One region of the Mesorhizobium montanum genome, then DNA from elsewhere that is predicted to be linked to it. Evidence: riboswitches for the same ligand, from Rfam matches in the RefSeq annotation. Region 1 holds a riboswitch; the other holds the start of a gene.
What was found. A riboswitch is a leader RNA that binds a small molecule or an ion and turns the genes downstream of it on or off. The one in region 1 is predicted to bind S-adenosylmethionine.

Region 2: it holds a riboswitch for S-adenosylmethionine, as region 1 does, so the genes downstream of both, metX (homoserine O-acetyltransferase MetX) here and RFM68_RS16950 (O-succinylhomoserine sulfhydrylase) in region 1, are expected to answer to the same signal.

The regions. Positions count from the first base shown of each region.
Region 1 is NZ_JAVIJF010000011.1:193,504-197,710, reverse strand. It holds gene araD1 (AraD1 family protein) at 1-881, shown strand, start outside; gene RFM68_RS16955 (2'-deoxycytidine 5'-triphosphate deaminase) at 1,080-2,174, opposite strand; SAM riboswitch at 2,252-2,329, shown strand; gene RFM68_RS16950 (O-succinylhomoserine sulfhydrylase) at 2,387-3,574, shown strand; gene RFM68_RS16945 (ceramide glucosyltransferase) at 3,608-4,207, opposite strand, start outside.
Region 2 is NZ_JAVIJF010000001.1:267,598-271,804, forward strand. It holds gene RFM68_RS01260 (prephenate/arogenate dehydrogenase family protein) at 1-373, opposite strand, end outside; gene hisC (histidinol-phosphate transaminase) at 379-1,491, opposite strand; SAM riboswitch at 1,623-1,700, shown strand; gene metX (homoserine O-acetyltransferase MetX) at 1,796-2,965, shown strand; gene metW (methionine biosynthesis protein MetW) at 3,045-3,662, shown strand; gene RFM68_RS01280 (macro domain-containing protein) at 3,666-4,121, opposite strand; gene RFM68_RS01285 (DUF1330 domain-containing protein) at 4,135-4,207, opposite strand, start outside.

The DNA of each region.
Region 1 (4,207 bases):
TGGAGGCCGCGCGCACCGGCACCGGGCTCGAAGCGCTGATCGAGCGCAAGGGCTACGGCGAAGCGGTCGATCTCGATGCCGCCTATAAGAGGGGCAGGCTGGTTTCGCCGATCAATCATCCCGATCCGGCGCATCTGCATCTCACCGGCACCGGCCTCACGCATCTCGGCTCCGCGGCAACGCGCGATTCCATGCACAGGAAGCTCAATGACGGCGAGGAGCAACTCACCGATTCCATGAAGATGTTCCGCATGGGTCTAGAAGGCGGCAAGCCGGCCAAGGGCCAGGTCGGCGTGCAGCCGGAATGGTTCTACAAGGGCAACGGCACGATGGCGGTGGCGCCCGGCGCGCCGTTGATGTCGCCGGCCTTCGCGCAGGATGGCGGCGAGGAGCCGGAGATCGCCGGCATCTATGTGATCGGTGATGACGGCGCGCCGTTCCGGGTCGGCTTCACGCTGTCCAACGAGTTCTCGGATCACGTCACGGAGCGGGTGAACTATCTGTTCCTTGCCCATTCCAAGCTGCGCAACGCCTCGTTCGGCCCCGAGATCCTGATCGGCGACCTGCCCGCCGACATCCGCGGCGCATCGCGCATCTGGCGCGACGGCAAGCTTTTGTGGGAAAAGCCATTTCTCTCAGGCGAAGCAAACATGTCGCACACCATCGCCAATCTCGAGCATCACCATTTCAAATATTCGGCGTTCCGCCAGCCGGGCGACGTGCACGTGCATATGTTCGGCACCGCGACATTGTCCTTCGCCGACGGCATCAGGACCGAGGCCGGCGATACTTTCGAGATCGAGGCGCAGGATTTCGGCCTGCCGCTGCGCAACCCGCTGGAGATCGAAAAGCCGGTGAAGGTGGCGGTGAAGGCGCTATAGGGAAGGGCGATCTCCCCACTTGTGGGGGAGATGGCCGGCAGGCCAGAGGGGGGCGCTGTCCCGCCGACCTCTCAACTCCCTCAAGCTCGAATTTCGGAAGTCTTCATCTATTTCAGACACAACGGCCAAAATCCTTCGCGCCCCCCTCTGCCCTGCCGGGCATCTCCCCCACGAGGGGGGAGATTGGCAGATCAGACCTCACCGTGCGGCGCGGAAATGCTTGGAGAGCTTGAGCCCTTGCGCCTGGTAGTTCGATCCCAGATCGGTGCCGTAAAGCGCCTGCGGCCGCTTCAGCATGTGCTCGTAGATAAGACGGCCGACGATCTGGCCGTGGTCGAGGATGAACGGCACCTCGTGGCTGCGCACTTCAAGCACCGCCCGGCTGCCGCTGCCGCCGGCGGCGGAATGGCCGAAGCCCGGGTCGAAGAAGCCGGCATAGTGGACGCGGAATTCGCCGACCAAAGGATCGAACGGCGTCATCTCGGCGGCGTAGAGCGGCGGCACGTGCACCGCCTCGCGCGAGACCAGGATGTAGAATTCGTCGGGATCAAGGACCAGCTCGCCGGCGCCGCTCTTGTAGAGCGGCTCCCAGAAATCGACGACATCCTGGGCGGCGCGCTTGTCGACGTCGACCAGGCCGGTGTGGTGCTTGCCGCGATAGCCGACCAGGCCGTCCTTGTCGCCGTCGAGGTCGATGGAAAGCGCGATGCCGCCGCCGGAAATATTGGGCGGCTCGGTGGCGACAAGCATCTCGGCGCGGTGAAGGTCACGCAGCTCGCTTTCCGACAGCACCGCATTGCCGGTGCGGAAACGAATCTGCGACAGCCGCGAACCGGCGCGCATGACGATCGGGAAAGTGCGCGGGCTGACTTCGAGATAGAGCGGCCCGTGATAGCCGGCGGCGATCTTGTCGAACTCGTGGCCACGATCGGTCATGACGCGCGTGAAAATGTCCAGCCGTCCGGTCGAGCTCTTCGGATTGGCCGAGGCTGAAACCTCGGCCGGCAATGCCAGGCTTTCGAGCAACGGCACGATGTAGACGCAGCCCGTTTCCAGCACCGAGCCCTCGGTGAGGTCGATCTCGTGCAGCTTCAGCCGCTCGAGCTTGTCGGCGACCAGATGGTCGGGTCCGGGCAGGAAGGAGGCGCGCACGCGAAACGCCGTGTCGCCGAGCCTCAAGTCAAGGCTGGCCGGTTGGATCTGGTTGGTGTCCAGCGCGCGCGGCGACTTCAGCGCACCGGACTGGAACAGCGCGGAAATATCCTGGTCGGGAAGAATGCCTGTCTGCCGCAAAGTCTTACTCCGCTCTGCTGGTACAAACCTCTTAATGAAGCCGGCAATTGACGCAAGCGCGGCGCGGGTCTAAAGGGTCGTTATCCCGTGGTGATTTGGCCGGTCGGCTTGCAGCCACGTTAAACAAGTCGCTAAAGGACCGTCCGGCCGCAAGGCCGTATGGACCGGTTGCGACTTTCGCGGCCGGTTTTTTTGTGTCTGGAAGTAGAGCAATGACAAAGAAGCGCAACTGGAAGCCTCAGACCGCACTCGTGCATGGCGGAACCCTGCGTTCCGGCTTCGGTGAAACCTCCGAGGCGATGTACCTGACGCAGGGCTATGTCTATGAGACGGCGCAGGCTGCGGAGGCCCGTTTCAAGGGCGAAGAGCCGGGCTTCATCTATTCGCGCTACGCCAACCCGACCGTCGATATGTTCGAAAAGCGCATGTGCGCGCTCGAAGAGGCCGAGGACGCCCGCGCCACCGCTTCCGGCATGGCGGCTGTCTCCGCCGCATTGCTGTGCAGTGCCAAGGCCGGCGACCATATCGTGGCGGCGCGCGCGCTGTTCGGTTCATGTCGCTGGGTGGTCGAGACGCTGGCGCCGCGCTACGGCATCGAGGCCACGCTGGTCGACGGCACCGACATCGCCAATTGGGAAAAGGCGATAAGGCCGAACACCAAGCTGTTCTTCCTGGAAAGCCCGACCAATCCGACGCTGGAAGTGGTGGATATCGCCGCGGTTGCCGCTTTAGCCAATTCCATCGGCGCCAGGCTGATCGTCGACAATGTCTTTGCCACGCCCTTGCAGCAGAAGCCCTTGCAGCTCGGCGCCCATATCGTCGTCTATTCGGCGACCAAGCATATAGATGGCCAGGGCCGCTGCCTCGGCGGCGTCATCTTGTCCGATAAGAAGTGGATCGACGAGAACCTGCACGACTATTTCCGCCACACCGGACCGAGCCTGTCGCCCTTCAATGCCTGGACGCTGCTGAAAGGCCTGGAGACGCTGCCGCTGCGCGTGCGCCAGCAGACCGAGAGCGCCGGCAAGATCGCGGACTTCCTGGCCGGCCGATCGGAGATCGCCCGCCTCATCTATCCGGGCCGGGCCGACCACCCGCAGGCGGATATCGTGAAAAAGCAGATGTCGGGCGGCTCGACGCTGATCTGCCTCGACGTCAAGGGCGGCAAGCAGGCGGCCTTCGCCTTGCAGAACGCGCTCGATATCGTGCTGATCTCCAACAATCTCGGCGACGCCAAGAGCCTGATCACTCATCCGGCGACGACGACGCACAAGAACCTGAGCGACGAGGCGCGCGCCGAACTCGGCATTGGACCCGGTACGCTCAGGCTCTCCGTCGGTCTGGAGGATACCGACGATCTGCTGGAGGACCTGGAACAGGCGCTAAAAGCGGCCCAATAGGACCTGACGCGGCGGCGCCGCGACAACAGAACTTTAGGCGAGCTCTTTCAGTTCGGTCATCGCCTTGGTGCGGATGGTCATGGCATTGCCGCGCCATTCGACGGCGCCGCCGAACCAGCCGCGCGCCCAGATCGCGGGCAGCATCGCGTCGCGCACGATCATCGCGGTGATGCTGCGCGGCGACAGATACCAGCCCTTGACCGAGGCCAGCAGGCATTCCGGCAGATAGGCGATTGCCAGCACGCACAAAGCCGTTGTGGGCAGGCTGATTCCGGCGCTTGCCGCGGCAATGAGCGCCAGCAGCAGCGGCATCGCGGCGCCCGTCAGGATCTCCGGCGCGAAGAACAGCGGGAAAGTGACCCGGCGCAGCCGCGCCCAGCGCGTCTGGCGCGACCAGATCTCGGCGAGCGTGCGCTGGCCGAGCGGCTGCTCGAAGGGCGAGGCGACGAGATTGACGCGCAGGCCCAGGCTGTTGACCAGCTTGGTGGCGGCCGCGTCCTCGGCGATCTCGGCGCCTAAAGCTTGAATACCGCCATTGGCATCGAGCATCGGCTTGTTCCACAGCATGCTCTTGCCTTGGGCGAAGCCGAGGCCAAGCGCTTCGCCGGTATACTGCCAGCGCGCCTGCAGCGT
Region 2 (4,207 bases), on a different contig from region 1:
GATGTCCGGGGATGAAGTGCACGCCCTTCGGCACATGCGGTTGCATCTGCGCGATCACCGAGGCTTTGGTCGAGCCGACATCGGTGAGGATGGCGCCCTTCTTCAGCGCCGGCGCGATCTCGGCCGCGACCTCGCCGGACGAGCCTACCGGCACCGAGACGATGACGAGGTCGGCGCCGCGCACGGCGTCGCTGGCATCGGTGCTGTAGGTATCGCCGAGGCCGAGCGCCTCGGCGCGCTTGAGCGTCGATGCGCTGCGCGTCGCAATGGCAATATGGCGCGCCAGGCCCTCGCGGCGGATCACTCGGGCAAGCGACGAGCCGATCAGGCCGATGCCGACCAGCGCAATTTTCTCGAACATCGGTGATGCCATGGTGCTTAGCTTTTCAGGAAACTCGTCAGCGCATCGATGACGCCGCGATTGGCCTCTTCTGTGCCGATGCTCATGCGCAGCGCATTGGGAAAGCCGTAGCCAGCGACGCGGCGCAGGATATAGCCGCGCTGGCTGAGGTAATCCTCCGCGGCCGCCGCCGAGTGCTTTTTGGCGTCGGGGAAGTGAATCAGCACGAAATTGCCGACGCTGGGCGTGACGCGCAGGCCGAGCCCAGTCAGCTCCGTGCTGAGCCAGGCCAGCCAGCGCTCGTTATGCGCAACGCTGCGCTCGATATGGGCGCGGTCGCGGATCGCGGCGATGCCGGCCTCGATCGCGGTCGCATTGACGTTGAAGGGGCCGCGCACGCGGTTGATCGCGTCGACGATATGCGCCGGCCCATACATCCAGCCGACGCGCGCGCCGCCAAGGCCGAGCTTGGAGAAGGTGCGGGTCATCACCACGTTTTCGGAACTGCCCGCCAGCTCGATGCCGGCTTCATAGTCGTTGCGCCGCACATATTCGGCATAGGCCGCGTCGAGCACCAGAAGCACGTTCTTCGGCAGGGCCGCATGCAGCCGGCGCACTTCCTGGAAGGGCACATAGGTGCCGGTCGGATTGTTGGGATTGGCGAGGAACACGATCCGCGTCGCCGGCGTGACCGCGGCGAGGATCGCGTCGATGTCGGCGCGCTCGTCGGTTTCCTTGACCGCCACAGGCTTGGCGCCGGCCGCCTGGATGTAGATCTTGTAGACCATGAAGGCGTGCTCGGTGAACACGGCCTCGTCGCCCGGCGCGAGATAAGTCTGCGCCAGGAGCCCCAGTATCTCGTCGGAGCCGTTGGAGCAGATGATGTTTGCCGGGTTGAGCCCATGCACCTCGGCGATCGCCTCGCGCAGCCGGCGGGCGGAGCCATCCGGATAAACATCCAGCTTTGCCGCCACTTCGCGCGCGGCCTCGATTGCCTTCGGCGAGGGTCCGAGCGGATTTTCGTTCGACGACAGTTTGTAGACTTTCGTCACGCCGGCCGGTGCGGTGCTTTTTCCCGGCACATAGGCCTCGATGTCCATGATGCCCGCGCGGGGCGTCGGACGGGGCTGATCCTGCTTCATGTCACAAATCCGTCGAAAGGCCTTCAAGGCCGCAGCGGAAATACAGGCCATGGCCCGGAATGTCGAGTGCCGGCGCACCCGCGTCCACCCGCAAGAAGGCTACCCGTTGACGAACAGCGGCGCTGGCCCTAGAAGAACTGCCAGACTTCCGTGGTGATTTGGCCGGTCGGCTTGCAGCCACGTTAAACAACTCGCTAAAGGGCCGTTTGCAACCTGTAACCGGCTTTGCGACGGCAAGCCGGTTTTTTGTTGTCCGCGGCCGGCCGGACACCGCACCGGGACGAGACCGATGCGGGACAGGATGAGGACTGCCATGGCCGCTCAGCGCGCTGCAAGAACCAAGGACGAGGCCGACCATCCGTCGAGCCCGGTGCTGCAGTTCGGCCCCGACAAGCCGCTGAAGCTCGACGCCGGCACCTTGCTTGCGCCTTTCCAGATCGCCTACCAGACCTACGGCACGCTGAACGACGCGCGCTCCAACGCCATCCTCGTCTGCCACGCGCTGACCGGCGACCAGCACGTCGCCAACGCCAATCCCGTGACCGGCAAGCCGGGCTGGTGGGAGGTGCTCATCGGCCCCGGCAAGATCATCGACACCAACCGCTTCTTCGTCATCTGCTCCAACGTCGTCGGCGGCTGCCTCGGCTCGACCGGCCCGGCCTCGACCAATCCGGCGACCGGCAAGCCTTACGGGCTCGACCTGCCGATCATCACCATCCGCGACATGGTGCGCGCGCAGGCGATGCTGGTCGACCATTTCGGCATCGAAAAGCTGTTTTGCGTGCTTGGCGGCTCGATGGGCGGCATGCAGGTGCTGGAATGGGCGGCCAGTCATTCGGAGCGCGTGTTCTGCGTTCTGCCGATCGCTACCGGCGCCCGCCATTCCTCGCAGAACATCGCCTTCCACGAGGTTGGGCGGCAGGCCGTCATGGCCGATCCGGAATGGCATGGCGGCAAATATCTCGATTTCGGCAGACGTCCGGAAAAAGGGCTGGCCGTCGCGCGCATGGCCGCCCACATCACCTATCTTTCGGAAGCCGCGCTCCACCGCAAGTTCGGCCGCAATCTGCAGGACCGCGAGGCGCTGACCTTCGGCTTCGATGCCGATTTCCAGATCGAAAGCTATCTGCGCCATCAGGGCATGACCTTCGTCGACCGCTTCGACGCGAACTCATACCTCTATCTGACCCGCGCGATGGACTATTTCGACCTTGCCGCCGATCACGGCGGACGATTGGCCGATGCTTTCGCCGGCACCAAGACGCGTTTCTGTCTCGTTTCCTTCACCAGCGATTGGCTGTTTCCGACCGAGGAGAGCCGCTCGATCGTGCACGCCTTGAACGCGGCGGGCGCTTCCGTCTCCTTCGTCGAGATCGCGACCGATCGCGGCCACGACGCCTTCCTGCTCGACGAGCCGGAACTGTTCGCGGCCATCAACGGCTTCATCGCCTCCGCCGCACGCGCGAGAGGCCTCGGCGCATGACCCCGAACCGAAGGTCAGCGAACGCAAAAAGTTGCAGATTTGTCGGACCGGGATCATGGGCCAGGCAGGAGGCGAAGCCATGAGCGTCAATCGCGCCCAGCGTGTCGACCTCGAGGTCGTCACCGATCTCATACCGGCCAATTCGCGCGTGCTCGACGTCGGCTCGGGCGACGGCGTGCTTCTGGAGCTTTTGCAGGAGACCAAGCAGGTCGACGGCCGCGGCCTGGAACTGTCGCAGCGCGGCGTCAACGAATGCGTGGCGCGCGGCCTTTCGGTTATCCAGGGCGACGCCGACACCGATCTTGAATTCTACGCCGACAAGGGTTTCGACTTTGTCGTCCTGTCGCAGACCCTGCAAGCGACGCGCAACCCGAAGGTCGTGCTCGATCAGCTGCTCAGGATCGGCAACCGCGCCATCGTCTCCTTCCCCAATTTCGGTCATTGGCGCGTGCGCTTTTCCTTGCTGGTCAAGGGCAGGATGCCGGTCACCAAGGACCTTCCCTATTCCTGGTACGACACGCCCAACATCCACTTCTGCACCATCCGCGACTTCGTCAACCTGTGCGACGAGCTCGGCGCGACCGTCGAGAAGGCGACCGCGCTCGACGCCAACGGCCAGAAGATTGGCCTGTCGATGCCCTGGTGGTTCTGGAATTTCTTCGGCCAGCAGGCGGTGTTTTTGTTGAAGAGGGCCTAAGCCTTACGAAGCGTACTCGACGAGCGCATGGTTCTCGCCGGCTAGTTCCTGATCAATGATCGAGGCGATGACTGACCAGTCCCCTCCAGCCAGGCCAGCGCCTATTCTTGGATAGCCGATGCGCTGGCCGGAAAATCCAGTTCTAACCGCCTTCATCACTTTGCGGATGGCCTCGTAGTCGGCTTTCACGCCTGGGCCACGCCAGTGAAACTGGGTATAGCCGTTGACGACATGGAAAGCCCTATCCTCTCGCCGAATCTCTGCGACTGATATGGTTCCCAACTTTGAGCTGTCGCCTTTGGCGGTTGCGAGATCGGCAGCGTAGGCCTCAGGAAATTTCTGCTTGATCGCGAGAGCAATGCCTTTGCCCATCTGGCATTGGCAATTGCAGCCATGCACGATCGCATCGAATTCTCCTTCGAGCGCAAACTGCAGCAGATCGCCACGAATCGTCCGCATCCTCCCGCCTCCTTCAGCCAGGCACATCAGTAGCCTTGTGCGGATGCTCTACGCCGTCAACGAAGATAACGTCGGATTCAGAGTTA